3 regions of the Halalkalibacter oceani genome follow, and region 2 is predicted to be linked to each of the others. Evidence: riboswitches for the same ligand, from Rfam matches in the RefSeq annotation. Region 2 holds a riboswitch; each other region holds the start of a gene.
The links. Region 2 has a riboswitch for cobalamin ahead of ABMB67_RS02945 (ABC transporter substrate-binding protein). Riboswitches for the same ligand answer to the same signal wherever they lie in the genome.
Positions count from the first base shown of each region.

Region 1: it holds a riboswitch for cobalamin, as region 2 does, so the genes downstream of both, cobJ (precorrin-3B C(17)-methyltransferase) here and ABMB67_RS02945 (ABC transporter substrate-binding protein) in region 2, are expected to answer to the same signal.
Region 3: it holds a riboswitch for cobalamin, as region 2 does, so the genes downstream of both, ABMB67_RS21210 (ribonucleoside-diphosphate reductase subunit alpha) here and ABMB67_RS02945 (ABC transporter substrate-binding protein) in region 2, are expected to answer to the same signal.

Region 1 covers NZ_JBEPKD010000017.1:56,529-66,329, forward strand. The annotation lists gene ABMB67_RS16510 (hypothetical protein) at 1-44, opposite strand, end outside; gene ABMB67_RS16515 (hypothetical protein) at 163-747, opposite strand; cobalamin riboswitch at 987-1,170, shown strand; gene cobJ (precorrin-3B C(17)-methyltransferase) at 1,337-2,998, shown strand; gene ABMB67_RS16525 (sirohydrochlorin chelatase) at 3,016-3,855, shown strand; gene cobK (precorrin-6A reductase) at 3,924-4,697, shown strand; gene ABMB67_RS16535 (precorrin-8X methylmutase) at 4,698-5,348, shown strand; gene ABMB67_RS16540 (cobalt-precorrin-5B (C(1))-methyltransferase) at 5,353-6,462, shown strand; gene cbiE (precorrin-6y C5,15-methyltransferase (decarboxylating) subunit CbiE) at 6,447-7,667, shown strand; gene cobI (precorrin-2 C(20)-methyltransferase) at 7,654-8,379, shown strand; gene cobM (precorrin-4 C(11)-methyltransferase) at 8,372-9,166, shown strand; gene ABMB67_RS16560 (cobalt-precorrin 5A hydrolase) at 9,159-9,801, shown strand, end outside.
Region 2 covers NZ_JBEPKD010000001.1:588,295-598,095, reverse strand. The annotation lists gene resB (cytochrome c biogenesis protein ResB) at 1-13, shown strand, start outside; gene ccsB (c-type cytochrome biogenesis protein CcsB) at 74-1,261, shown strand; gene ABMB67_RS02965 (response regulator transcription factor) at 1,425-2,141, shown strand; gene ABMB67_RS02960 (ATP-binding protein) at 2,141-3,919, shown strand; gene ABMB67_RS02955 (hypothetical protein) at 4,229-4,402, opposite strand; gene metE (5-methyltetrahydropteroyltriglutamate--homocysteine S-methyltransferase) at 4,419-6,677, opposite strand; cobalamin riboswitch at 6,803-6,988, opposite strand; cobalamin riboswitch at 7,112-7,300, shown strand; gene ABMB67_RS02945 (ABC transporter substrate-binding protein) at 7,480-8,442, shown strand; gene ABMB67_RS02940 (FecCD family ABC transporter permease) at 8,405-9,463, shown strand; gene ABMB67_RS02935 (heme ABC transporter ATP-binding protein) at 9,482-9,801, shown strand, end outside.
Region 3 covers NZ_JBEPKD010000032.1:7,402-17,202, reverse strand. The annotation lists gene ABMB67_RS21215 (ribonucleotide-diphosphate reductase subunit beta) at 1-204, opposite strand, end outside; gene ABMB67_RS21210 (ribonucleoside-diphosphate reductase subunit alpha) at 227-2,419, opposite strand; cobalamin riboswitch at 2,605-2,795, opposite strand; gene ABMB67_RS21205 (hypothetical protein) at 2,906-3,478, opposite strand; gene ABMB67_RS21200 (YbjQ family protein) at 3,640-3,960, opposite strand; gene ABMB67_RS21195 (hypothetical protein) at 4,650-5,174, opposite strand; partial or broken gene ABMB67_RS23485 (hypothetical protein) at 5,474-5,581, opposite strand; gene ABMB67_RS21190 (OmpL47-type beta-barrel domain-containing protein) at 5,538-6,593, opposite strand; gene ABMB67_RS21185 (hypothetical protein) at 6,759-6,917, opposite strand; gene ABMB67_RS21180 (GLUG motif-containing protein) at 6,935-7,372, opposite strand; gene ABMB67_RS21175 (hypothetical protein) at 7,390-7,791, opposite strand; gene ABMB67_RS21170 (hypothetical protein) at 8,095-8,532, shown strand; gene ABMB67_RS21165 (helix-turn-helix transcriptional regulator) at 8,876-9,801, shown strand, end outside.

The DNA.
Region 1 (9,801 bases), on a different contig from region 2:
AAATCGTCCTTTTTCAGCAGCTTCATTTGATCATGGTTTCTCACTTTCTCTTTAGCCCCCAAACCATCTTGATTGTACGAAGAATAGCTTAACGGATTGGGTTCATGATCAAGCAGAAACTGTCAAATCTAGTCTAGCAGTTACACCGTCCTCACCACCCGATCAGTCAAGCTCAAGCTCCACATTGGCTAAAATGTCGCTTCTCAGTTCTTGCAAATCAGGATTTTGTTCAACCGCCCGCTTTTCTTCTTCATCGTGTTGGCTTAAATCAAATTTCCCCTCGTGGGCGGAGGCGATACCGTATTGCCCCCAGCTTTCCGTCCATCCGAGGAACAGCAAATACTCAGCGCCCTTTTTCATGCCGGTATAGTCGCCGTAATAGATTTCAGTAACGCCTGGCGCCCATCCGTTATCGACAATATAATATGGTTCACGTATCGTGATCGTAGAACCTTCCAAACTTTCGTCACCCTTGATCACTTTTTGTATGAAAATATCGCTCAAATGGTGGCTGCTGGGGGTAGGTAATCCATCTTCATAGTAAACGACGTTTTCCGGCTCACCATTCAGGACGGCGACGACCGCTAAATCGCTGCCTTCCAGTCGTTCTTCGTAATTCTCAAATGTTTCCATCATGCCGAATTGTAGCGGAGCCGTTTTAACGACTGTCGCATCGGCGACCACGTAAACCGTCGCTGCGAGTAGAGCAACAATTGCTGAAATTATGATTGTTTTTTTCCTGTTCATCTCTATGACTCCTTTATGAGGAATGGCTTCTAGTATTTTTGGAATTGGAAAAAGAATCCTACTCTCATTATCTTTTTAAAAGCTGTGTTGTCAATGAGAAAATGTCCTTCTCCACTAGTTGAAATCGCCGATTATCCGGTTTATCACAGTGAATCTCTCGTAAGCTGTGAAACAAGGAATGCAGGAAAAAATAGTTGACTTCTATCAGATTGTTACGTACTGTAAAAGAAACATGAAATTGCATATGTTTGGGAAAAGGTGAAAGTCATCGTTGACTTTCTAAAAGGGAAGTTCGGTGAAAAGCCGACGCGGTCCCGCCACTGTAAAAGGAGTGCTGTATGCACGAGCCACTGTCCATCGGACGGGAAGGAGCAGCAGCGTAAGACCTTGAGCCAGGAGACCTGCCTTTTCCAACGACACTGATTGACCTACGGGAGATGGGGAGGTGTTAGAGCAGGAGACGACAGTGCTGTCTCTGCTGGATTCCTTTTCAGATGATGATAAAAAAGGACTAGCCTCTAACCCTTTTGCGGGTGGAGGCTTTTTTTATTGCCCCGCTTTCCCCGAAGGTCAAAAAGGAGGACATCCGATGGGAGCGAAAGGAAAGCTTTTATTGATCGGCTTCGGGCCGGGCCACGAGCAGCATATGACAGGCCGGGCGAGGGAAGCGATCGCTGAAAGTGATTCAATTATCGGCTACAACACGTACGTGGATTTGGTTAAACCGTTGCTGACGGATCAAGCGATTATCCGGACCGGAATGACGGAGGAAGTGAGCCGGGCACAGGAAGCCGTGCGTCAGGCGGAAGAGGGAAAGACGGTTGCGGTTATTTCAAGCGGGGATGCCGGCGTCTACGGCATGGCCGGTCTCGTCTATGAGGTGTTAATTGAAAAAGGCTGGACGGAGCAGGATGGGGTCGAGGTTGAAATTATTCCCGGGATTTCGGCGATTAACTCCTGCGCCTCGCTGCTCGGCGCGCCGATCATGCATGATGCCTGCACGATCAGCCTCAGTGACCATCTGACGCCATGGGAGCTGATTAAAGCCAGACTTGACGCCGCCGGCAAGGCTGATTTTGTGATTGCGCTCTACAATCCGAAAAGCGGGCGGCGGACGAGACAGATTGAAGAGGCGCAGCGGATTTTGCTGCAATACCGTTCTGCCGAGACGCCTGTTGGACTTGTCAAAAGCGCCTATCGCGAGCGTCAGCATATCGTGATGACAACGCTCGGCGAGATGCTTGAGCATGAGATCGGGATGCTGACGACGGTCATCATCGGCAATGGATCGACGTTTATGTACGACGGCAAGATGATCACGCCGCGCGGCTATCAGAAAAAATATACGCTTGGAGAAGCGAAGCAGGCTCTGCGGCCGCATCAGCGCTTAAAGCCGGAGCACGAGCCGTGGGCGCTTCATCAAGGTGAAGAGGAAGTTGAACCGGCTTCATCTTCGCTTCAAGAGCTTGCCGAGGAAGCAGGACCCGAACCGGCGCGGGGATCGCTGCGCGAGCTGGCAGAAGAAGCGCTTTCGCTCCTGCACGGCGAGGAAAGCAGCGGGAAAGGCGACGTTGAGCCGGCGCCGGAAAGTCTGTTCAGGCAGGAGACGGTGTTTGAATTTGCGCTCTCGCCAGGTCTTGCCAACAAAAAATTCAGTGCGGCGCAAATGCAGCTGATTGGCGAGGTAGTTGGCGATAAAGGCGAGATTGAATATACGCCCGATCATCAAATGAAGGTGACGATGAAAACGGGGGACGCGGCACAGGTGACGGCCGAGCTTGAGCGGGAGGGGCTGCTGCTGCATCCAGTCGGCGATGTTGTCACGATCAAGGCGTGTGACTTTTGTGACGGTGACAAGGGCGAATCATTGCCGCAGCTTGATGAGATCTTTCGCTCAATTGGCGGCGAGCCCGTGCCGAAGCGGCTGACGATCGGCTTCAACGGCTGCGGAATGGCGTGCTACGGCGCGCCGACGAACGATATCGGCATCATCTACCGCAAAAAAGCATTTGATTTGTTTTTAGGGGCGAAAACGACAGGGAGAAACGCCCATGTCGGCCAGCTCGTCGCCGAAGGAATGAGCAAGGAGCAGCTCGTCGCAACAGTCGTCAAGGTTGTCCGCGATTTCCAGCAGCGCGGCATGCCGAATGAACGGTTTCACAAGTTTTTTAAACGGGTCCAGGTCGTTGCCGGTTATCAGTACCGTGACGTGCCGGAGCCGATCGCCGTTGACAATGTGTGCGGCGATTAACAAAAGGAGGAGAAAAGATGGAAGCTGTATTATTTATCGGCCATGGGAGCCGAAAGCCGGAGGGAAACGAGCAGCTGCTGGAGTTCGTCAATGGGATGAAGCACCAGGTCAAGGCTGATATTGTCGAAACCTGTTTTCTGGAATTTGCCGAGCCGTCGATTGCCGCTGGAATTGAAGCGTGCGTGAAGCAGGGGGCGACGAAGGTCGCGCTCGTGCCGATGATGTTCTTCTCGGCCGGGCATGCGAAAATCCACATTCCGGCGGACATGGACAAGGCGCGGCAGAAGTTTCCGCTCGTCTCTTTTACATATGGCCGGCCGATCGGGTCGCATCCGGGCGTGATTGATATTTTAGCCGACAGGTTGAAAGAAGCCGGCTGGCAGGCGAAGGAAGGGAGCAGCCTCGTAATCGTCGGACGCGGAAGCAGTGACGGTGATGCGAACAGTGAGCTGTACAAAATTTCGCGCCTGCTTAGTGAACGGCTGAATATGACCGATGTCCAGCTGTCGTTTATCGGCGTCACTTCACCGACGGTGGAACAAGCTGTCGAACGCTCTTTAAAGCTCGGCGCAAGCTCGGTTTGCCTGCTTCCTTACTTCTTTTTCAGCGGCGTGCTGATGGACCGGATGGAGGAGAAGCTTGACGGCTTCAAGCGAAGCTATCCGGACGCATCGTTTCTGATGACGAAGTTTTTTGGCTTCCATCCGCTGCTGGCGACGATTTTCAAGGAAAGAGCCGAGGAAGCATTACAAGGATTGGCCGCGTTAAACTGCGATAACTGTCAGTACCGTTTATTCGCGAAGGAGCATCTTGAGCTTGACCACAACCACGATCATCATCACCACCATCATCATTAAAACGTATTTGCTTTCATAGGTGGATGCGGGTCTTGCAAAACAAATCTGCAAAAGAGAGGTGAAAGCGGATGATCTTTATTATGGCCGGAACGAGTGATGCGCGCGAAGTGGCCATCGCCTTAAAGGATGCGGGCTATCCGTTATTGGCGAGCGTCGTGACGGAGAGCGGGGCGGCAAGCATCAGCGAGGCCGGAATTCCGGTGCGCGTCGGCCGCCTGACGATCGCGGAAATGACGGCGCTTTTGCAGGAAAAGCACATTTCTCTCCTTGTCGATGCGACCCATCCTTTTGCCGAGGAGGCTTCAAAAAATGCGCACGCGGCCGCGGAACAGGCAGGCATTCCTTATGTCCGGTTTGAGCGGCAGGCGAGCAAGATTGCCGAGGATGAGCGGATCAGCTTCGTTGCGGACTACGCCGAGGCAGCTGAGCTTGCGAGTCAGCATAAAGGGGTCGTTATGCTGACGACCGGCAGCAAGACGCTCGCTGTCTTTGCGGACAAGCTGCTCGGGCTGCCTGACCTGCGGATGATCGCGCGGATGCTGCCGCGCAAGGACAATATGGAGCGCTGTGAACAACTGGGCATTGAGCAAAAAAACATCGTCGCGATGCAGGGTCCTTTTTCAAAGGAGCTTAACAAGGCGCTTTATCGCCAGTTCGGCGTCACCCTCGTCATCACGAAGGAAAGCGGCAAGGTCGGCTCGGTCGATGAGAAGCTGGAAGCCGCCAGGGAGCTTGGCTTGGAGGTGATCGTTATCGAGCGACCGAAGCAGGATGTCCACGATCTCGTTCATACGAAGGAAGATGTTGTAGCAACAGTCACTAAGCTGATGGAGGGAAAATAAATGGATTTCAAAACAGAATTTAAACCGTTGACCGTACAACCGCAGGAGATTGAAGGAAAGAGCTTTCAGATGATTACCGAGGAGCTTGGCGAGCATTCCTTTACCGACGAGCAATACCCCGTCGTCCAGCGGGTGATCCACGCCTCGGCCGATTTCGAGCTTGGGCGAAGCGTGCTCTTTCATCCTGACGCAGTACGCGCCGGCGTGGCGGCGATCCGTTCTGGCTGCAAGGTAATCGCCGATGTGCAAATGATTCAAAGCGGCATCAGCAAGCCGCGGATCGAAAAGTTTGGCGGAAGCGTTCACGTTCATATTTCCGATCCCGATGTGATCGAGGAAGCGAAGCGGCTCAACACGACGAGAGCAATCGTGGCGACGCGCAAGGCGGTCAAGCTGGCGGAGGGCGGCATTTTCGCAATTGGAAACGCGCCGACCGCGCTGCTTGAATTGATTCGCCTTGTGAAAAACGGGGAAGCAAAGCCGGCGCTGATCGTCGGAATGCCGGTCGGCTTTGTCTCGGCGGCCGAATCGAAGGAGGAGCTGGCGAAGCTTGATCTGCCGTTTATTACGAACGTTGGCAGAAAAGGCGGCAGTCCGGTAACCGTGGCCGCGATCAACGCGATTTCCTTAATGGCGGAGCAGCAAGGCTGAAAAGATGGCAAGCGGGCAAAAGGAAACAAAGCAGCTGCGGCATGGCTATACGACAGGCTCCAACGCAACGGCGGCGACGAAGGCGGCGCTTCTTAGTTTGATTACGCAAAAAGCGGTTAACGAAGCGACGATCAAGCTGCCGAACAAAGAAATTGTCACCTTTCAAATGGAGTCTGTTCAATTTACCGAGCAGTATGCCGAGGCGGCGATCATTAAAGATGGCGGCGACGATCCCGATGCGACACACGGTGCGCGAATCGTGTCGCGTGTCGCCTGGGAGAGCGCGCCTGGCATTAAGCTTGATGGCGGCGTCGGCGTCGGCCGGGTAACGAAGCCGGGGCTACCGGTGGCGGTCGGGGAAGCGGCGATTAACCCTGTGCCGCGCCGGATGCTGTTTGAGGTTGCAGAGGACGTGCTGGAGGAGACCGGCGTCGAGCGGGGCATTTCGATCATCATTTCCGTGCCGGATGGAGAGGAAATCGCCAAGAAAACGTTAAACAGCCGGCTCGGCATTATCGGCGGCATTTCGATTCTCGGTACGAGGGGAACGGTCGTGCCGTTTTCGACTTCGGCGTTTCGCGCAAGCATCGCCCAGGCGCTGCAGGTCGCCAAAGAAAGCGGCTGCGAGCATGTCATCTGCTCGACGGGCGGACGGAGTGAAAAATATGCGATGGAGCTTTTCCCGGATGCCCCGGAAGAAGCGTTTATCGAAATGGGTGATTTTGTCGGCTTTACGTTAAAGCAGTGCAAGGCGAAACGGATGAAGCAGGTGACCCTCGTCGGGATGATGGGGAAATTTTCAAAAGTAGCCCAGGGCGTGATGATGGTCCATTCGAAAAGCGCTCCGGTCAGCTTTGAATTTCTCGCCAAGGTCGCCGTGGAAAGTGGAGTCCCGCCGGAGCTTCAGCAGGAGATTTTGCAGGCGAATACCGCCTCTCAGGTCGGGACGATGCTCGATGAGGCAGGCTATGCTGACTTCTTTCAGCGCTTGTGCCGCTATGCATCAGAGGCCGGGTTGCAGGAAGTGAACGGCGGGCTGACGATTGAAACGATTTTGTTGACGATGAAAAATGAGCTATTAGGAAGGGAGGCGGTGAGATGGCCGCGACAATGAAGGTCATTGGCATGAGTGAGCAGGGCCCGGCTGCCTGGCCGGCGCTCTATCAGCAATGGGTAGACGAAAGCGAGCGGCTCGTCGGCGGCGAGCGCCAGCTGGCGTTCTTTCCCGGTTATCAGGGGGAGAAAATTGGACTGAAAGGCGGTTTGAAGGCGACGGTTGAACGCCTGCTCGAAACCGACAAAAAAACGGTCATTCTCGCTTCAGGTGATCCGCTTTTTTACGGGATTGGCGGCTATTTGGCGAAGAAAGTACCGAAGATTGAACTTTATCCGGCGCTTAGCTCGATTCAGGCCGGTTTTGCAAAAATGCAGGAAAGTTGGCATGATGCGACGTTTCTTAGCGTACACGGACGGGCGATGAAAGGACTGGCGCAAAAAATCGACGGGCAGAAGAAGGTTTGTCTGCTGACGGATGAAACGAACAGCCCGGCAGCAATCGCCGCCTATTTGCTCGACTATGGCATGAGCGAATACAAAGCGTTCGTAGCGGAGGCGCTCGGTGGCGCTAATGAGAAAACAGGCTGGTTTGAGCTGGACGAGCTTACGCGCTACGAAGCGCATCCGCTCAATCTTGTGATCCTGAAGCAGACCGGAAAGGCGCCTTCGTTCCCGCTCGGGATCGATGATCATCTTTTCAGCCAGCGCAAGCCGGATAAAGGCTTGATTACAAAAAAAGAAGTGCGCACGCTCAGCATCGCCGCGCTGAAGCTGACGAAAACGAGCACTGTCTGGGATATCGGCGCATGTACAGGCTCGGTCGCGATCGAAGCGGCGCGGATTGCGACAGAAGGGCAAGTGTTTGCGATTGAGAAAAACGAGACCGATCTGGCCAATTGCTATGAAAATATGAAAACATTTCGCACCGATTTTACCGTTGTTCATGGCAAAGCGCCGGCGCAGCTTGACAGCTGGCCCGATCCGGATGCCGTCTTTATCGGCGGGACGGGAGGAGAGCTGCCGGAAATTATTAGAACCTGTGCGGAACGGTTAAAAGCGGGAGGCCGGATTGTGCTGAACGCCGTGACGGTCGAAACGCTGGCGACAGCACAGACCGCTTTCAAGGAGGCAGGACTTGCGCTTGAGATGACACTTGCCCAGCTGTCCCGGAGCAAGCCGATTTTACATATGACAAGATTTGATGCGTTAAATCCGATTTATATTCTGACAGCAACGAAGGAGGAGACAGATGGCAACAGGTGAAGTGTACGGTGTCGGTGTCGGCCCTGGCGATCCGGAGCTAATTACGTTAAAAGCGTATCGGATGCTGCAGGAGGCTGATGTTGTCGCTTATCCGAAGAAAAGAAAGGGCAGTAAAAGCTACGCCCATCAAATTATTGAAGCGTTTGTCGACATGAACAAAAAAGAGATGCTCGGCCTCGTCTTTCCGATGACGAAGGATCAGGCTGTGCTGACGGAGCAATGGCAGCAAATTACCGCTGAGATTTATGCCCATGTGTCCGTCGGTAAAACCGTCGCTTTCGTGACAGAGGGCGATCCGATGCTTTACAGTACATTTATTCATTTGCAGCGGACGATGAAGGCGACCTATCCTGAGGTGCCGATCAAGTCGATTCCCGGCATTTCCTCGGTCAATGGCGTGGCGTCACAGCTTGGCATTCCACTGGCGGACGGCGATGACTGGATGGCGGTTATTCCGGCAACCGAAGATCGCCAGCAGATGAAAAAGGCGCTGCTGGACCATGACGGGCTTGTCTTTATCAAGGTCGCCAAGGTGCTGCCGATGATGATCGAGCTGCTCGAGGAGCTTGACCTCGTACAGGATGCGGCGGTCGCAACGAAGGTCACTTCGTCCGAGGAATACATTTGGCGTGATGTGACGGAATTAAAAACCGCAGAGCTGGAATATTTAACGCTGATGCTCGTGCGCAAAGGATGTGGCGTTCATGCTTGAAGCGAAAGTGTATATCGTCGGCGCCGGGCCCGGTGATCCCGACTTAATTACCGTGAAGGGTCAGAAGATTTTGCAGGAGGCTGATGTCCTGCTGTACACCGACTCGCTCGTCAACCCGGCGCTGATGGAGCAGGCAAAGCCGGAAGCAGCTGTAATCAAGACGGCCGGGATGCATTTGGAGGAAATCATCGAAATCATCGTCGCGGAAGTGGAAAAGGGGCACAGTGTCGCGCGCGTCCATACCGGCGATCCGGCCGTCTACGGTGCGATTTTTGAGCAGATGACCTACTTGAAGGAGCGCGGCATCGGCTATGAGATCATTCCCGGTGTCAGCTCGGTCTTCGCCTCGGCTGCCGCGGCCGGTATTGAGCTGACTATACCGGAGCTGACGCAATCCGTCATATTGACGCGGGCGGAAGGACGGACACCGATGCCGGAAGGAGAGCAGCTGATCGACCTCGCCAAGCATCAATGCTCGCTCGCCCTGTTTTTAAGCGCGACGTTGATGAAAAAAGTCGTGCGCGAATGCTTGGCTGCCGGCTGGAAGGAATCCGACGCCGTCGTCGTTGTCTACAAGGCGACATGGCCTGATCAGAAAATTGTCCGGGCGACGCTCGGCACGGTGGATGAGGAGATGCGCAAAGCCGGCATCCGCAAGCAGGCAATGGTGATCATCAGCAAGGCCGCGGATCAAGCATTGCTCGAACAGCGTGGCAAATACGAATCAAAGCTCTATGACAAAACATTTACGCACGGCTTTCGGAAAGGGGAGCCAGCCAATGGATAAGATCGCTTTTGTCGCCATCACGAAGCATGGCACCGAACTGATTCGCCAGCTTTGGCAAAAGCGTCCGGATGCCGACCTGTACTATATGACGAAGCATGCTTACGGGGATGAGGAAGAAAAGGGCTTTCAGCTGTTTGAAGGCTCGGTCAAGCTTCAGCTGCCGCGGCTGTTTGCCGAATATGACGGACTCGTGATCGTGATCTCGCTCGGTGCCGTCATCCGGATGATCGCTCCGATTTTGAAAGGAAAGAAAGTCGATCCGGCTGTCGTCGTCGTCGATGATCGTGGTCAATTTGTGATCAGCGCGCTATCCGGCCATGTCGGCGGAGCGAATGAGCTGACGAAGGAGATTGCCGGACTGCTTGGCGCGATCCCGGTTATTACGACGGCTTCCGATGTCCAAAAAACAATTCCGGTCGACATTTTCGGGCGGGAATTCGGCTGGACGATTGAGGATGAGCAGGCTGTGACGCCGGTCAGCGCGGCAATCGTCAATGAAGAGCCGGTGTTGATCGTCCAGGAAGCGGGGGAGCGTCACTGGTGGAAGCATGACAAAGCGCTGCCGTCTCACTTTACGCTTGTCTCCTCGTTAGCGGATGCTGAGCCGGACCGCTTCCAGGCCGCTCTCGTCATTT
Region 2 (9,801 bases):
TAAACATGAATAAGGAATGAAAAAAAGGAAGCGTGGAAGAAACGTTTCACACTTCCTTTTAGGAGGGTTTCAAATGGCAGAATTGAGTGGGAATTTACTACAAATTGCCTTTTTCTTATATTTAGGCGCCACGATTACGTTTTCTGTTTCCGTAACCGGCCGAAAATGGCGCAACCGTCAAGGTGAGATGAGTGGAAACAAATGGGGAGTGATCGGCTATATTTTTGCGATTCTCGGTTCCCTGTTTTCGATTGGCTATTTTCTGACACGCTGGTCAGTAGCGGGACACGCGCCGGTCAGTAATATGTACGAGTATATGACATTCTTTGGAATTGCGATCGGAATTGCCTTTGTCATTTTGTTTGCGATTTACCGCTCGAATTATTTAGGGATGTTTACGATGCCGATTGTGATGCTCATTATTGCGTATGCTTCGATGTTCCCTGGAGAAATTTCTCCACTGATTCCGGCATTGCAAAGTAATTGGCTGACGATTCATGTTATCACCGTCGCCTTGGGGCAGGGCATTCTTACAATCGGGATGGCCGCCGGGCTGATTTACTTAATCCGGGCGATTGATTTTACGAAAACAAGTAAGCAGACGATCGCGATGGAGATCACGCTCTATGCGATGCTCAGTCTTGTCGGCTATATTTTGATCGGTTCGATCTTTAATGCAGCAGGGTACGAGGCATCCTTCAGCTATATTAACGAAAATGCCGAGGAAGCGACGATGGTCTATCCGATGCCGGCTTTTGTCGGTCCGAATGAAGGGACGCTACTGACGGAAGGTGCTTTGTCACCGGTTATGAACGCTCCGGCGATTATTCGGGCGAACGATTTGAACACGGTCATCTGGTCGATGCTGACCGGCTTGGTTTTATATTTCCTGCTTCGGTTGATTTTCCGCAAAAAGGTGGGGGCGATCCTGCAGCCGTTGTTAAGACGCGTCAGCCTGCAAGCTGTTGACGAGATCAGCTATCGGGCCATTGCGATTGGCTTCCCGGTATTTACATTAGGCGGGCTCGTGTTTGCGATGATTTGGGCGCAATATGCGTGGACGAGATTCTGGGGCTGGGACCCTAAGGAAGTATGGGCGTTAATTACGTTTCTGTTCTATGCGGCTTATTTGCACTTGCGCTTGTCAAAAGGCTGGCATGGAGAGCGTTCGGCTTGGTTGTGTGTAATCGGCTTCGGGATTATAATGTTTAATCTCGTCTTTGTTAACCTTGTCATTGCCGGCTTACACTCGTATGCATAATAGGTAAGGAATAAAGTGAAGGTGGGGATGTCTTAAAGGGGGTATGGTTTCCCTTTTTGAGACATCCCCTAAGCAGCTTTTATTTTACCGGCTTTTGTTACGCTTTTTTCGCCGGGGGGACAATGGTACACTACTGTTAAACATAGCGAGGAGGAAAAGGTCAATGGAAAAAGAAGCACGGATTTTAGTTGTCGATGACGAAGATCGCATTAGACGCTTATTAAAAATGTATTTAGAAAGAGAAAATTATGAAATCGAAGAAGCCGAGAATGGCGAACAAGCGTTAGAGATGGCGTTAAATGAGGAATATGATTTGATTTTGCTCGATATTATGATGCCGGGCAAGGACGGGATCGAAGTCTGTCAGGAGCTGAGAAAGTCCAAGGCAACACCGGTCATGATGCTGACGGCAAAAGGCGAGGAAACGAACCGCGTACAAGGATTTGAAGTGGGGACAGACGATTATATCGTCAAACCGTTCAGTCCGCGCGAAGTCGTGCTGCGGGTCAAGGCGTTACTCCGCCGTTCTTCTTCGACAAAGTTCTTGCAAACGGATACGCAGACGAAGGATGTCCTCGTTTTTCAACATTTAACGATTGACAATGATGCGCATCGCGTCACCGTTTCTGGTGAAGAAATCAATTTGACCCCGAAGGAGTATGAGCTGCTTCATTATCTTGCTCAATCTCCAGATAAAGTGTTTTCGCGTGAGCAGCTGCTAAAGGATGTCTGGAATTATGATTTCTTCGGTGATTTACGAACGGTTGACACGCATATTAAGCGATTGCGGGAAAAGCTTAACAAAATTTCTCCTGAAGCCGCGGCTTTAATTTCGACGGTCTGGGGCATCGGTTATAAATTTGAGGCTGTGAAGGAGTAATGCTCTGGCGCAGTGTAGTTGGAAAGCTATGGCTGACGATTTTGTTTCTTGTTTCGGTCGTCCTGACGATTCTGATGGTTCTGCTGCTGCAATCGTTTGAGCAGTTTAATGTAAGTGAGGCAGAATCGCAGCTCGTCAACCATGCGAATATGATTGCTTCGATGTATGAAAGCTATGAATCAAAGGAAGATGCGTTGCAAAATATCTCGCAGTACGGCGCTGCTTTTCAATCCGATATTATCATTTTCGTTGAAGGAGAAAACGTATGGAGCAGTGATCAATTGCAGCGGGAGGCGCTTGAAATCCTGTTTACCGATCAGGCGCTGTCCCAAGTATTTTCCGGGGAGAAAGTCGTCACGACAGAGGGCGATTTTCCTTTTTTAAGCGAAGGGGAAGAGAGCCATTCGGAAATCATGATTGTCGGTGTGCCGCTTCAGCCAACGGAGCTGGAAGACAGTGCGGTTTTTCTCTATCAGTCGCTGTCGGCGATTGAAGAGACATCCAATGAAACGAAGCAGATCATTTATTTTTCGGCCGGAATTGCCATTATTCTTACCACGATCTTTGCTTTCTTCCTGTCATCGCGGATTACCGCGCCGCTTCGGAAAATGAGACAGGTCGCACTTGAGGTCGCCGAAGGGAAATTTAAAACGAAGGTTCCGATTTTAACTCATGATGAAATTGGCCAGCTGGCGATTGCCTTTAACCGGATGGGGCGTGAATTGAACAATAATATTCACGCGTTGAATCAGGAAAAAGAACAGCTTTCGCGCATTTTAGTCAGCATGGCGGATGGCGTTATCACCTTAAATAAAAAAGGGGACGTCGTGCTGACAAATCCGCCTGCCGACCGTTTTATCCAATCCTGGTATTATGAACAGGGAATGGTGAATGAACAGGATAAGGCGCTGCCCGAAGCGTTGCAATCATTATTCCAGCGCGTCGTGGCGCTGGAGAAGGAACAGTTTATTGAGTATGAGATGCAAGGGCGGAGCTGGACGATCTTGATGACGCCGCTCTATGATGATCATGATATTCGCGGGGCGGTCGCCGTCTTTCGCGACATGACAGAGGAGCGCCGTCATGATAAGCTGCGTAAAGATTTTATTGCCAATGTCTCTCATGAGCTGCGCACGCCGATTTCAATGCTGCAAGGCTACAGTGAAGCGATCATTGACGATATCGCCGGTTCCGATGAGGAAAAGAAAGAAATTGCGAAAATAATTTATGAGGAATCGCTGCGGATGGGCCGGCTTGTCAATGAACTGCTTGATTTGGCGCGGATGGAAGCGGGACATGTCGAGCTGAAGATTGAGCCGACCGAGGTGCAGCCGTTTGTCGAACGGATCGTCCGCAAGTTCCAGGGACTGGCCCGGGAGCAGGATGTTGTGCTGGAGTTGGAAACGGCCGATGTGACGACGATTATGTGCGATCCTGACCGGATTGAACAGGTGCTGACCAATCTGCTTCATAATGCGATCCGCCACACAGAAAAAGGCGGTAACGTCACCTTGATTGTCCGTCAGTTTGCGGAGGGATTAAAGGTCGATGTCCAGGACAATGGTTCAGGCATCCCGGAGGCCGATCTTCCTTACGTGTTTGAACGTTTCTACAAGGCGGATAAAGCAAGAACGAGAGGGCGAAGCGGCACAGGACTTGGTCTGGCGATCGCTAAAAACATTATCGAGGCCCATCAAGGCCAGATTTCGGTTCACAGCAAGGTGAATGAAGGGACGACATTCTCTTTCTTTATTCCGACGAAGGAGCAGAATGAATAAAGTGAAAGTAGGGGTGTGGCAAAGGAGAAAATAATCCTTTTGCCGCACCCTCTTTGTTCAGGCGAGCAACGCGCGAAGCCGTTATTCTTCTTCGAGTTACGAAAAAGGAAGGTTTTAATGGCCTCCTTATGGGAGAAGCTGCTGAAAAAGTACGACTTATACTTTTTTAGCAGCTCTTTCGTAATGAGCGTAGCCGTTGCCTGATTTGAAAAGCCTTGCTACGAGTGGGTTTCTCGAAGCAAGGCGCGCAACGCGCGGAGCCATTACTCTTCTTCGAGTTACGAAAAAGGAAGTTTTTCAGTGGCCTCCTTATGGGATGAGGTTTTCATAAATGGTGAGCCAGCGCTTTTTCGTAATATCGTCTGTGAGAGAAAGATAGTGAAACAATGTCGACAAGCTTTTTCCATCCATGTTTTTCATGAAGGCCAGCATCAGCTGTTCATCATTTGTATGCTGCAGGAAGTGGACAAGTTCGTACCTCACTTCAATCAACTCCTTCTCATCTAGTCGAAAGCATTTTGGCACGGGCTGCTTTTGCGGCCTTCACCATGTTTGTCAGAGCGGCGACCGTTTCGGCTTCTGTGCGCGTTTTTAAGCCGCAGTCAGGATTGACCCAGAACAGTGATGGTGGGAGAACGGCGAGGGCGCGCTCAATCAGCGCCAGCATTTCGCCTACTTCGGGTATTTGCGGGCTGTGAATATCGTAGACGCCAAGGCCGATTCCTTTGTCATACACGTTATGTTCAAAAGCAGAAATTAATTCCGCATGGCTGCGCGATGTCTCAATCGAGATCACGTCAGCATCAAGCGCGTCGATCGCCTCGATGATGTCGGCGAAATCGCTGTAGCACATATGGGTATGAATTTGTGTCGTGTCGGCAATCGCCGATGTGCTTCGGCGGAACGCTTCGACCGCCCAGTGCAAGTAGTCATTCCGCTTCGCTTTTTTGAGCGGAAGCCCTTCGCGCAATGCCGGTTCATCGACCTGAATCATCGTAATACCGGCTTGCTCCAATGCCTGGACCTCTTGCAGCAGCGCCGCGGCAATTTGAAAAGCGACCTCCTGCTTCGGGATGTCATTTCGAACAAATGACCAGTTCAAAATCGTCACCGGACCTGTCAGCATTCCTTTCACCGGAGCAGAGGTGAGCGACTGCGCATAGACGGTTTCCTCGACAGTCATTGGTCCCGTGTACGCGACATTGCCGTAAATGATCGGCGGCTTGACGCAGCGTGATCCGTACGATTGCACCCAGCCGTTTTTAGAAAACGTAAATCCGGCAAGCTTCTCCCCGAAAAATTCAACCATATCATTGCGCTCGAACTCACCGTGAACGAATACGTCGAGGCCGATCTCTTCCTGAATCGCAATCCATTTTTGAATTTCGGCCTGAATCCGGGCCTGATAGTCGGCAGTTGAACATTCATTCTTTCGCCATTGGGCTCGGATGTTGCGAATTTCCTTTGTCTGCGGGAAACTGCCAATCGTCGTTGTCGGCAGCAGTGGCAGCTGCCATTTCTGTTGCTGCAGCTCATATCTCGTTTGAAAGGAGCTTGTTCGTTTCGCGCGGACGGCATCGGGCTCCTGCTTTTTACGCCAATCAGAGCGAATGAGCTCGTCGTAGCTTTGCTGGTGAGCTGCGATTTTTTCCTTGCTCGCTGCCCCGCTGATAACGTCCTTTAACAAGGTCAGCTCGTCAAGCTTTTCATCGCAAAAGGCGAGAGAGGCCTTAATCGTTGGGTCGAGCTCTGTTTCTTGGCGGACGCTGACCGGGACGTGCAGCAAGCTTGACGAAGGCTGGATCATCTGGCGTTCGAATGGGATGATGTCGCTCAGCTGTTTGAGCAGGTCCACGCTTTTTTCGAGGTCGCTGCGCCAAATGTTGCGGCCGTCAATTACACCGGCGGCAAGAATTTTGTCCGCCGGAAAGCCGTACGCCTGAATCGCGGCCAAATTGGCTTCGCGGCCGTCGACGAAATCAAGGCCGAATCCGGCGACCGGCAACGCAATCAGCTCTTGATAATGAGTGACAGCTTCAAAATACGATTGCAAAATGAGAGCAAGCTCAGGCACATGTTGCGCGATTTCTTTATAGGTCGCAGTAAAGAGCGCCATCTCTTCTTTTGTAATATCGAGGACGAGAGCCGGCTCATCGATTTGAACGATTGTCGCCCCGGCTGCGGCCAGCTCCTGCAGCATTTGCTGATAAACAGGGATAAAGCGCTGCAGGAGAGAGGCGAACTGTTCCGGCTGATAGCCCTTAGCCAATGTGACAAACGTGAATGGGCCGAGAATGACCGGCTTCGTATGAAGGCCGAGCTCGCGCTTCGCCTCTAAAAAGTCACGCAGCGGCTTGTTATCAACGAGCTTTGGGGCGCACTGTTCCAATTCCGGTACGATGTAATGGTAGTTCGTATCAAACCATTTCGTCATTTCGCAAGCTTGTGCTCCTTTTTCGCCTCTCGCCATCGCAAAGTAAGTCGACAGCGGCACGGGTCCGCCGTCATAGGCGAATCTTTCTGGGACAAGGCCAAACATCGCTGCTGTATCGAGCACGTGATCATAATAAGAAAAGTCGCCTGTCGGCACGAGGTCAATTCCTTTCTCGCTTTGCGCCTGTAAATGCTCGAGACGTCGGGATTTCATTTGCGCATGAAATTCTTTTTCTGTAATTGTGTTCGCCCAGAAGGCTTCGAGCGTACGCTTCCATTCGCGGCTTTTTCCGATCCGCGGGTATCCTAAATTACTTGTTTTCATCAATCAAACCTCCTACATTCATCGTTCATACAAACAAAAAAGGATATTATTACCAGGTAAAAGGTAATAATATCCACAATTCAGTCGTTATATCGTGAACACCTCCCTATCTCCCGTAGGTAAAAACAGTGCTGTTAAAGCTGGCAGGTCTCCTGGCTCTAGTATCATCATCATCGTGGTCTTCCCGGCCGTTGGCCAGTGACGTGATCACGATAACTCCTCTATTACAGTGGCGGGACCGCTCCGGATTCAACACCGGATTCCCTTTTAAACTTCGATAAAATCAAAGTACCAGCTTCCAACATATGAAATTGGTACTCACTTTACCGCAGAACTGTACGAATTGTCAATCTTTAATTTGTGGTTTAAAAAGAGAATCGAAAAAAACTGCGAGCCTGTCCATTTTCATGTATAATGGAATTACTTATTTGAAATTGAATAGCAATCGTAAAGGTCGTCCAGGCCAGCCTGGATGATAATAGGGAAGTTGGTGAAAGTCCAACACGGTCCCGCCACTGTAAATGCTAGATTTCTTTAGAAGCCCACTGTCTGAAGCTGTAGATGGGAAGGGGAAGAAATTGTCATGCATAAGTCAGGAGACCTGCCTTTACGAATGTGTGAAACCTTCGAGGAAAAGGGGAAGCAATAATGATCTGGCTTATCATTCAAATGAAAAGCCTGGTCGCGTTATTGACTGTCCCGGCACTCCTCTTTATAGAGGAGTGTTTTTCTATGATAAGGGAAGAGAAAAAAGGAGTGGAAGAGTGTGAACAGAACGAAATGGATCGCTGTCACGATCGTAATGCTGCTGTGGACTGTTGTCCTGGCGGGTTGTGGCGGACAGCCCGAGGAACAGCCGGTCGAACCGGTGGAAACAGAAACGGAACAGACTGCCGAGGGGGAGCAGGAAAGCGAATCCGGCTATCCTAAAACCATTATAGATGCGTTAGAAAATGAAGTGGTGCTCGAAGAACAGCCAGAGCGCATCGTTTCCCTTGTGCCGAGCATTACGGAAACGATTTTTGCCTTAGGAAAAGGGGAAACGGTCGTCGGACGAACAGAGTGGGACAATTATCCAGAGGAAGTGTTGGAGGTTGAGAGCGTCGGTGATATGAATTTTGACGTGGAAAAGGTGATCGCGCTTGGGCCTGATCTTGTGCTTTCCCACGCTTCAAATGCCCACAGCTCCGAAGAAGGACTGAATCAGCTTCGCAACGCGGGTATTCCCGTTGTCGTTGTTTATGATGCAGCTTCGATTGACATGGTCTATGAAACGATCCGGATGATTGGCGAGGCAGTTGACGCCGGAGAAGAAGCCGAAACAGTAATCGCTGATATGCAGGCCAAGTTTGCCGAAGTGGAAGAAAAAGCGAGTACAATCGCCGAAGAAGAGCGGCGCAAAGTCTGGGTCGAAGTGTCGCCCGCGCCTGAGTTGTACACGACTGGCAAAGGAACCTTTCTTGATGAGATGTTAACGGTCGTCAATGCGATCAATGCCGCCGGTGAGCAAGAGGGCTGGATTCCGTATACGGAAGAAGAAGCGGTCGCTTTCCAGCCTGATGTCATCGTCACGACGTACGGCTATTATGTCGACAATGCCGCCGAGCAGATTAAAGAGCGCCCGGCCTGGCAGGATGTTCCTGCGGTTGTCAATGATCGCATCTATGATTTAGTTTCAGATGAGGTGACACGTTCAGGTCCGCGTCTGGCAGAAGGAGTCGAGGGTCTTGCGAAAGCAGTTTATCCAGAGGTATTTGGCGAATAATCTTGTTATAGCTTATGCTTCTGTCGTGCTCTTTTGTATCGGAGCACTTATCGTCAGCATCAGTTGGGGAAGCGTCCGGCTTCCCTTTCTCACTGTTGTGCAAATCATTTTACAGGAAGTGTTTTCTCTACAGGTGGAGCAGACAATTGATCCGATGTTTATCAATATCGTGATGGAAATCCGTTTTCCGCGCGCTTTGCTGGCCATGCTCGTTGGCGCCAGTCTCGCCCTCGCCGGCTCGGCCTTTCAAGGCTTTTTGAAGAATCCGCTCGCTGACCCTTATACGCTCGGCGTATCGTCAGGATCAGCGGTCGGTGCGGTCGCTGTGCTGTTTTTTTCATTTTCGCTTCCGTTAATCGGCCGTTTTACGTTGCCGTTGGTTAGCGTGCTGGCCGGCTTTGCGACGCTGTTTCTCGTCATGCTGTTCGCGAGGCTTGTTCAGCGTTCGATGGCGACGGAAACGATTATTTTGGCCGGGATTATTTTCAGTTCGTTTTTAGGTGCGTTTATTTCCTTGATGATCGCTTTGACCGGCGAGGAGCTGCGTCATATTATCAGCTGGCTGATGGGAAGCGTGGCGATGAGAGGCTGGAGCTATATTTGGCTGATGCTGCCATTTTTTCTAACCGGCTTTTTGTTGCTGTTTTTCTGCCGCAAGGAATTGAATGCGCTCGCCTTCGGAGAGGAAACGGCGCGGCAGCTCGGTGTGAATATTGCCGTCAGAAGAGTGATCATACTCCTTGGGGCGACGACGCTGACGGGTGGAGCAGTCGCTGTTTCCGGCACGATCGGCTTTGTCGGGTTAGTGATCCCCCATTTGACACGCTTGCTTTGGGGACCTGATCATCGCCACTTATTGCCGCTGTCAATGTTTGTCGGCGCTGGCTTTCTCGCGCTGACCGATCTGGTCGCGCGGACGATTATCGCGCCAACGGAGCTGCCGATCGGTGTCATTACCGCGATTGTCGGCGCCCCGGTATTTGCTGCTATTTTGCTGAGACAGCGCAGATTACAAGCGTGAATAGAAAGGAAGACGACGATGATTACTTGTGAGGATCTCACTGTACAATATGGGACGAAGGATGTCGTCCGCTCGCTTACGTTTACGGTGAACAAAGGTGAAGTATTCGGCATTATCGGGCCGAACGGAAGTGGAAAAACGAGCCTGCTGAAAGCGATCAATGGCGGTTTGCCTGCAGCTGACGGACGGATTGAGATCGATGGCAAACCACTGGCGGCTTACAGCTCAAAGGAACTGGCAAAAAAGATGGCCGTTTTGCCGCAGCAGGCGGAAACCGCTTTTTCGTATTCTGTTTCCGAGGTCGTCGCTTTAGGGCGCTATCCGTATCAAAAAGGCTG
Region 3 (9,801 bases), on a different contig from region 2:
CAGCGAGGTGAACTGCTTGGCATCATGGGTCATATTGATCTCGAACGGCGTCCAGAAATTGGCGAGCATATTTTTGTACAGTGGATAAGCCCATGAGTAACGGACATCATCCCAGTTCAGCACGTTCGAGCTTTTGCCGTTGATCAGCGCGGTCGAGGCATTCGGTGCCTCGACATCGTATAGCTTTCTTTTTTCCATCATCATCGATTCTCCCCTTTGTTCCAATTTAGCTGGAGCAGCTCTCACAATCCTCGACCGTCACCGAGGTCGAACGGACATAATAGGTCGTCTTCAACCCTTCCTGCCAGGCGAGCAGGTGAAGCTCAAGCAGCTCTTTTGCTTTCACCGTATTCGGCACATACAGATTAAAGGAAATCCCTTGATCGACATGACGCTGACGCCGTCCGTTCTGGCGGATGCTCCATTTTTGGTCGATCAGGTGAGCCTGCTTATAGAGCCAGGTCGTTTCCGCCGTCAAATCCGGTGCCACGACAGGGATTCGGTAATTTTTCTTTTCTTCAACATAAAACTTCGCAAAAATCGGATCAATCGAAGCAGTCGAGCCGGCAATGAGCGAGGTCGTCGCATTTGGCGCGACCGCCATCATATAGCCGTTACGCACGCCGTACTCTGCCACATCCTGCCGCAGCTCATTCCATTTTCCCGACGTGTAGTCCCTCTTCGCAAAATAGTCCCCCGTATGCCAGTCGGAGCCGGAAAACGCCGGATAGGCGCCCTTTTCCTTTGCCAACAGCAATGAGGCTTTCACGGTGTAATAATGAATTTGCTCATAAATCTCATCCGCATAGGCGACGGCTTCCTCGCTTTCCCAGCGAATTCCTTTCTTCGCCAGCAAATGATGCCAGCCGAACGTCCCCAGTCCGACCGCGCGGTATTTTTCATTCGTCAACTGCGCCTGTTTCACCTCAATCTGATTGAGGTCAATCACATTATCGAGCATCCGCACCTGAATCGTAATTAACCGTTCGAGCACATCATCTTCCACGGCATTGGCGAGCGAAATCGAGGACAGATTGCAGACGACAAAATCACCCGGCGTTTTCGTCGTAATGATTTTCCCGTCCTCCGTATGCTCTTCTTCAATGATCGTCGGGCTCATATTTTGCATAATTTCCGTACAAAGATTCGAGCCGTAGATCATGCCACGGTGCCGGTTCGGATTCATCCGGTTCACCGTATCGCGGTAAAACATAAACGGACTGCCCGTCTCAAGCTGCGAGAGCATGATCCGCTTCATGATCTCAATCGCCGGCACTTCCACGCGCGAAAGCGCCTCTTCCTCCAGACAGCGGCGGTAACGGTCGCGGAAGCTTCCCTCACCCTTTTTCTCGTCATAGCTGTCCTCCAGCGAAAAGCCCATCACCTGCCGTACTTCATGCGGGTCAAACAACGCCCAATTCTCACGCTTTTCTACCGCCTCCATAAATAAATCAGGAACGGAAACAGCGGTGAACAAGTCATGCGTCCGCTGTCGTTCATCACCGTTGTTCAGCTTCGCATCAAGAAAGGAAAAAATATCGCGGTGCCACACATCCAAATAAACGGCAATCGCCCCCTGGCGCTGGCCAAGCTGGTCAACGCTGACCGCGACGTTGTTCAATTGCTTCATCCATGGCAGCACACCGGAGGAGACTCCTTTAAAGCCGCGGATCGAAGACCCTTTTGCCCGGATTTTGCCAAGGTAGATTCCAAGTCCACCGCCATTTTTGCTGACGGTCGCCGCATCGGTGCAGCTGTCGAAAATCGCTCGAAGATCATCCTCGACCGTATCAATAAAGCAGCTTGATAATTGCCCTCCCTTCTTTCCGGCGTTCGCCAATGTCGGCGTTGCCGTCGTCATATATAAATGAGAGAGCGCCCAATAGCTTTCCTTCACCAGCTCAAGGCGACGTTCGCGCGGTTCCTTGACCATCAGCAGCATTGCGATCACCATGAAGCGCTCCTGCGGCAGCTCCTGAAGCGTTCCATCATAGCTTCTCGTCAAATAACGGTCAGCCAATGTCTTAATTCCAATGTATGTAAAGCGCTGATCCTGAGAAAGGTCCAGCACGCCGGCCAGCTCAGCGAGTTCCTGTGACGAATAGCTCGCCAGCCGCTCATCGTACAGGCCGTCCGCGATTAATCGACCGACCTGGGCCGGGAATGTCGAAGCCCATTGCTCCACTGCTGTGCCACGCAAGCCTGTGACTTGCTCATAAATCGAGTACAGATAGCATTGCGCCGCGACATATGTCCAATCCGGCTCATCAACATCGAGATGATTCAACGCTTCAAGCGCCCGCTTTTCCCAGGAAATGTCTTTATCCATTTTCTCCAGCCACTCGGCGATCGGTAAATCGCTAAATCGACTGATTAGCTCGTCTATCCCATATCGTTCCACTGTTCCTGCTTTGCTCATCTTCCATCACTCCTTCAAAAATTTCGAGGCCATCGAATTCCATCAAAAAACGCCCTTTCTCGGGCTGAGAAAGGGCGTAAAACGGCAGATTGAGAGTGTAATGTTCAGCTTTAGGCATGGAATATCCTTGAACATTCCACCGCTTTAAAAGCTGTGCCGTCTCACTTCTCAGTCCCCGAAGATAGCTGACTTTGGAAAAAGTGGCAGGTCTCCTGACTCGTGCTTCGTCCTACAATGAGCCTTCCCATACAAGAGCGATCTACCTGCTTGCACAGTGGTTTTCTCATTTCGTCACACTTACAGTTGCGGGGACAGTTCTGGATTTTCACCAGATTCCCTATTAAGCCGTATATGGCGCCATTTATCCACATCAATATATAGTTGTCATCCTCGCGACCAATCACGATATATTGTATATAGTAATGGATTTCTGTCTGAGTTGCAAGATTTGTTTTTGAAGAATGATAGGAAAGGATGAGGGCAGGGTCAGCCAACTTGCTCCAGAACATCTTTCAGACTGCCTGATCCCACCGAGGACAAATGCTGTGAAAAATATCCCTCAACCCGGCCTTCATAAAGGAAAACAGCCTGCTTGCAAGCTGCTAAGTCATCAGGTTTTACAAAGCAGGGAAGCTTCCCACCGACAGAAATTCCGCCTCTCTGCAATACCGTCGCAACAAATTCCGAGCAGAAAAAAGCATACGGCCGCTTGATTTCCTTCGCAAACAAAACGCCAAAAAGTCCGAGGAAGTTATACGTATAGCTTGTCTGCTGCGTCTCGATTTCCCGGACGTAGGACAGCATTTTTTGATAGCTTTCCTCCGTTACAGAGCAGCGATAAATCGCGCAATACGCTTCTCCGAAAAAACGGTCTCTCATATTCTCCTTTACAAATCCACCGATGAAAGGATTATTCATTCGTTTCCGTCCAAAGCTGCAGGTCATCTCCAGTTCTTTGTCAAAAGACAGGGACGCATGGTTCAAGCGCTTTTTTGTAAACAACCTGATCATCCTTGTAAAAACCGTTCCGGTATCGGTAAGTATAATATAAACATCCATCCTCTCGCCTCCATCTTCTGACGCAGCTAAAGCAGCATCTTTCTTTATAGATCATCCTATAAATTTGAAGATGGAAAAACGCTCCGAGGTTGCAAATCCTATCCGTCTTAAGGCTGATTATTTGCACACGATTAGGGCTCCCTTTGCCCGCCCTCTCTTCCTCATCCCTCAGCTTCAATCACAACCGCTGTCCCGTAGGCGATAATTTCTGCAGCTGCACTCATCAATGTAGCCGACTGCAGTCTCATGCCGACAACCGCATTGGCTCCTTTCGCTTCAGCCTCTTCGACCATCCGATGGATCGCCAGCTTTCTCGCTTCCGCCATCATGTCAGAATATCCCTTTATTTCTCCGCCGACAATTCCTTTTAAAGCCGCTGTAATATCCCGTCCAATATGCTTCGTCTGGATCGTGCTTCCTTTGACATAGCCCTTTACCTCTGTTATTTCATAGCCGGCCACCTGCTCAGTAGTCACTATCATCCTAATCGATTTCCTCCTTTTTTTCGATGCGCCTTTCTCTGATGAGAATCAGCAGCAAGACGACCAATGAAATCACGTAAATGTTTGGTTATCCGTAATATAGAATTTTTACTAACTAACTTCTAGGAAAGACTGAAATAAGACACTTACAAAACAAGACCCTGTGAAAGCCTTGTTGATCTATTTTTGATAGTACTGGATTCCCAATTCACAATTGCTTTGTTCGGAATAAAATACCGATCTTTTCATCTGTAATGTTCAACAGCCAGTTTCCCTTCTTATGTTGTATAGACTTATGGTTGGTGGAGTGACCTTTAACCGGCGGGCTACCCCACTAGAGTCAATCCAGTAAGTACATTGGTCAGCAATGAGTACCAACGAGAGATATCATGAAAGCGATCGGTCATATGCAAGAGAGTACAACGGAAATTTATTTGCAGAGTTAAGTTAAAAAGAGCCAGCAACAATGGATAGAAACTTTTCCTGATATTTGAACTATTCCACCTTACTTTCTTGCGAAATTTGAAGATGGAGATTCCAAAGAACACTAGCGCAACCGATAGTTATGGATTAGGCTATCCCCTAGAAGTCTTATCGCTTCATTTTTAAGATTCTTTTGAAGCGATTGCATAGGGAGTCGTCTGTCGGGAAAAGCTAAAGACTAAAAATATGAATGCTTATAGCCAACTTTACACACTCATATCCCCCATCTCTACACCAAGCTGCTCGCCCAATCCCTGCAGAACAAGAGCATTCTCATGCAGCTGGAAGTTGGAGACATTCCGCATCACCTTAAACACCGCTTCCAGGTAAGATTCCAACATTACCCCCAATGAACCCGCCGGAAACTGCATCTGTACAGCCTCTTCTGTGTTATTGATTTCAAGGGTGATATAAGGTTTCTTTCCCTCTGCCAAATGTGCTATCAATTCATTCATCATCTCTTTCGAAAGAAAGAAATTTTCCTCCGCGACGCCGTCTTCCAACGTTATCTTCTTAAACGCAGATGGATCGACATGGAGGTTTATTCCACCGTCTGGGTTGAAGCTTAGTTCAATCGTTAAAGAAGGTGAAGAAAAGTCGTCAGCACTGCTGTCTGATGAATCATTACGGCCTGTGTTCCCGGTACCAGAAGGTGTATACAATTGGAACCGATTGGAATGGGTCTCAACCGTATTGCCTGCCCGATCCTCGCTTGAATGTGCAAATACCAATCACCATCTACACCACTTTTTGTCAATATCTCTCCATCTACAAATGAAGTCCAGCCTGATGTAGGGGCTGTTGTATTGGGTGACCATAAATACCTTATAGATGTTGGGTCTTGACCACTAGCATCATCCGACACATTCACTGCTGTCCGTGCCGATGCTGACCCTCTCTCCGTTCCATTTGTACCAAAAGTAACTGTCGGTTCAGATTTGTCAATGTGAATCGCAATGGATGAGTCAAGTGTATTGCCCGCTTTGTCGGTGACCGCAAACACTAGCATATGCTCCCCTTCAGCACTTATAGTAATCGGATCTCCATTTTGATAGGCTTGAGGGGCTCCACCATTCAATGTATAGGTGATATGGTCAATGCCACTTACACCTGTCTTCGCATCGATGCTTGCCGTCACACTCAAGTTTGTCCAGTCGCCGCTCGTGTACCAGCTCAAGTGTTGGGGTGAGCTTTAATCCACTTGAGCTGACCTTAACGATACGTTGCACAGTTGTTTCGTTGCCTGCGATATCCATGGCTTTCAACACAAGCGAATAGGAACCGTCCTCCTTCAGTTTGATCGGTGAGTCATACGGACTCCAGGTGACGCCACCATCCAATGAGTATACGAAGGAAAAAATCCCTGAATCATCATACACAATCGCCGTGACTGTCACTTCCTGGTTTGACCAAGTGTCAGCCACATAAGTTTGGCCGTAGGCCCTCTTCATCCCGATATCAATGGTCGGCGAAATGCCATCGATCATTATTCCGCTTGTATCGCTCACAGGCAGTTGCAGCGAAGCATCCATCCCGTTAGCAAGGATGCGAGCAAGCTCCGGGAGTATGATCGCTCCAACCTCAATGCCACTCGAATCACTTATCCCCTCTTCGATCACATACTCAAATTGAAGCTGATTCGTTTCCGGCTGTGTTGTATAGCTTGCCAAATAAGTATTTCCGTCGATCAAAACCGGCAAAGTCGGGGTGCCGTCCACCGTAACAGGCGTGTCATAGACTGCAGTAAACTTCAATGTATCCCCAATCCCATACTTCCCATCTGGTATGACCAGTTCAGTTATTTTCGAGGGTACCTTGATGGTTACTTCATATCTACCCACAAATTCTGTCTGATTCGAATAAACGTCCAGCGCAAAGAGATTGTCTCCCGCACCGACTTTTTTCGTAACCGACCCTTCCATCTTCTCCCCATTGATCCAAACCTCTGCGGCAGAATGAACAGGAGGCGCATCAAAGACCACCTCTTCGACTGCCTGATCAAAGGTCACCGTATACGAATGGTTCCCTTGGTCAAACGCTGCATCCCACATCGCAGTTGCAGTTCCTTGGGCATCCTCTATCGTTAAAGCAGACAAGTGATTGGCGGTAAAGTCTGCAATTAGCCGGGGATAAGACTCCCCATCGATCATCGTCCAAGTATCAGCAAAATCCAGATGTCCATAAGTGGATTGTCTTTTCATCTCAGCCGCAATCTCCAAACGGACAACTTGATCCTTTATACTATGATCGCTACTAAATTGATAAGCTCCTACATTCACTCCGGAGGTTTCCTTATTCCAGTAAGAGAAAGATACCTACCCTACATTCACAGCTAACGCAGCAGCGATATCACCTGCCGTAACTCCTCCACCAGCATAATAATGGGAAGCGTTGCCCCAGTTGTAACCAATCAAGCCTCCCGCTTTATCTGTGCCATTAGTATTCCCTGTCGCATAAACGTTTGATACTTCCACTTTGTTGTTATAACCAATTAGCCCCCTACCATTACGCCTTCAACCTCCCCTGTCGCGTATGCAAAGGAAACAGGTATATTATTTAAACCGATTAATCCACCTGCATCTCCGTCTGACGTCACATCACCTGTCGCATAAACATATGAAACAGAACCATCATTATTATTGCCGATCAACCCGCCTGCATCTCCATCTGACGCCACGTCTCCTGTAGCATAGCTGTATGAAACATTTTCTCTATTACTTCCTATTAATCCACCAACATAGTGACTTCCCGTCACATTTGCCGCAGACTGGGAGATAGTCACTTCTCCTCCTGATTCATTATAGCCAATCAGTCCACCGACATCTTGAAACTCGCTGTGAATCGTCCCAGAAGTATTTACATTCTCGATCTTGCCTTCATTCATGCCAACCAAACCACCTACATTGCGCTGATCAGCTCCAGTTTTGATAGTTACGTTCGTTACGCCTACATTTTTGCTCTTGCTTTCCGAAGTTGTAGCCGAAAATAAACCAACTTTTCTATTCTATACGTAGTGATAGAAAGGTTCGTTATTTCATACCCTTGGCCGTCAAAAATACCGGAGAACCGTTCATCCGTGATCTCACATGGATTTCTGTAATCGGAAGTTCCATCTTCACATTTTCCGATTGGTTTCCATTCTGTGCATTCCAAGTCAATATCGTTCATCAGGATATAATGGCCGGACAAGTCATTTCGGATATTATCGAGATCCGCCGCATCGTAAATTTCTATCTCTTCTGCGCTTGCCTCCGCCTGAACTTTCTCGTTTAAACCCGGTATTGAGACAAATAGCGTCAGCAAAATTCCAATAGTAAAAGCCCTGTACAATCGTTTGTTTGTTAGCATGTTACCATCCTTCCCTAATGAATGACCATTTTCGCTCCGTTTTATTTCGTGGTTAACGTTGCTTCGTGAATTTCCCCACAGAAACTCACCTAATCTCTGTTCAGAACACAATTAAACTATCACAAGACCCCTCACGTACTATTCGTATTGGATCACGTCCACCGTTTGCATCATCCAGAAGCACTAGCTGAACTCAAAGATTGGATTTTGCACAGCGAATCCTCGACTAAATTCATTTTTCTGTCGAGAGAGGCTTTACCGTATTTATCCAATTGCTCTGACTTACTACACAAGCAGTTTCAGTTGGCTTCAAAGGATTTAAAGCTTTCTTATGAGGAAAGCGAGGTTTGGTTTTACCAGCAACCTGAAATCGAAATGAATGCAATCCAGCTGTCGGACATCTTCTTTATAACAGACGGCTGTCCTGCTTTGCTCCACTTGGCAGTTCAACATAACCGCTCCGATCAAGGTGTCTTGATGGATAGTATGGACAGAATCACGCCATCCTTGGAGGGTTATGTTCTCGGGGAGTGGCTTCAACATATACCCGAAGCGATCTGGACAGAAATCCATCCATTATGCGTGACGCCTTACTTCACGATTGATTTTGCCAAGAAATTAATCCAGAAAGTAGTGCATTCACTTATTCTCCTGCTTGAACAGCATTGTTTGTTATGTAAAACAAATGTTAGAAATCGCTGGCTCTATCGATTTCACCCCCATTGTGCAGGCAATTATTAAGGAACGATTCACTCCTTTCCAAGAAACAGACACCTGCATAAAAGAAAGGGCAGCTTTATTTTTAAACGAAGAAGGCTTGATGAAGGAGGCCGTAGAGACTGCTCTAGAAGCTGGTCTGCCTATATTAGCGCTGCAATATATAAAGAAAATGGCTCCTGAGATGCTTTAAGTACAGGATTATGACTTATTGCGGAAAGGGTTTAAGGGGTTGGATTATAATGTAATATCACAAGACAAAGAGGCAACGGCATTATTTCATCGGATTTCCGGATCAGCTCATTGTTTCACTTTTCGTGCACCCGAGGATATATAGAGCCCTCATGTAACCCTTAATCGAGGGAGTTTGCCATTCATTCGTCAAGCGATGACCTTCAATGGCGATATAAACAGGATCGAACAGCAGACTCTTGGGCCTGAACCTCCTAATCCATATAATCTCCCTTTCCGCCATTTGGCTTTAGCTGAGGCTTTATATGAGAAGAATCAAATAATGCCTACGAGAGGGCAGCTTGACAAGGTATGGGAATGTGCCGGATCTAACCATCAGCAACCTGGACTTTCCATTCCTGCTTTATGGCTGACGCTTCTTTGTGATCAAGCCGAAGGCAGGCAAAAGGAAACTCATTTCATGGCTGAGGAGATTTATTACAGATCCTTGCAGACTTCGATTCCTATTTGGAGAAGAATTGGTCAAGCTGTGCGAACTTACATCCTTTTACAAGAGGGACACATAGAGGATGCAGCGGACTGGTTATCGGAACAAAAAGAAATATTGCCCATCTACTGGCACCAGTGGACAAGCTTTGAATTTTTCATGTTTGCCAGAGCGTTGATCTTATTTCAAGAAACGGAGGAAGCCAATAACTTATTGCGACGTATGCTGACATCTGCATCGTTGGAGGAAAATTCTGGTGTTCATCTGGAACGAAGAATACTGCAAACCATTGCTACCATCCAACTGGGGAGGCATGAGGAATCCCGCCTATATATAAGAAGCGCTTTAGAAATCGGTTGGAAAAATGGATATAAACGACTATTTCTTGATCATGATCCGCTTGTTTTTCTCTCGATTAATGAAGTTCAAGATGAGCTTCCCGATTATTTACAACGTTATTGCAGCCAGTTATTACAACTTGGGAGAAACGAAGACCTTAAAGTTATCAGTGAAAATCCAAAAATGAAAGATGCACTAACTATTCGCGAAATTCAAATCCTTCAATGTATTCGACAAGGTTTTTCGAATCGTACTATAGGCGAACAACTGCATAT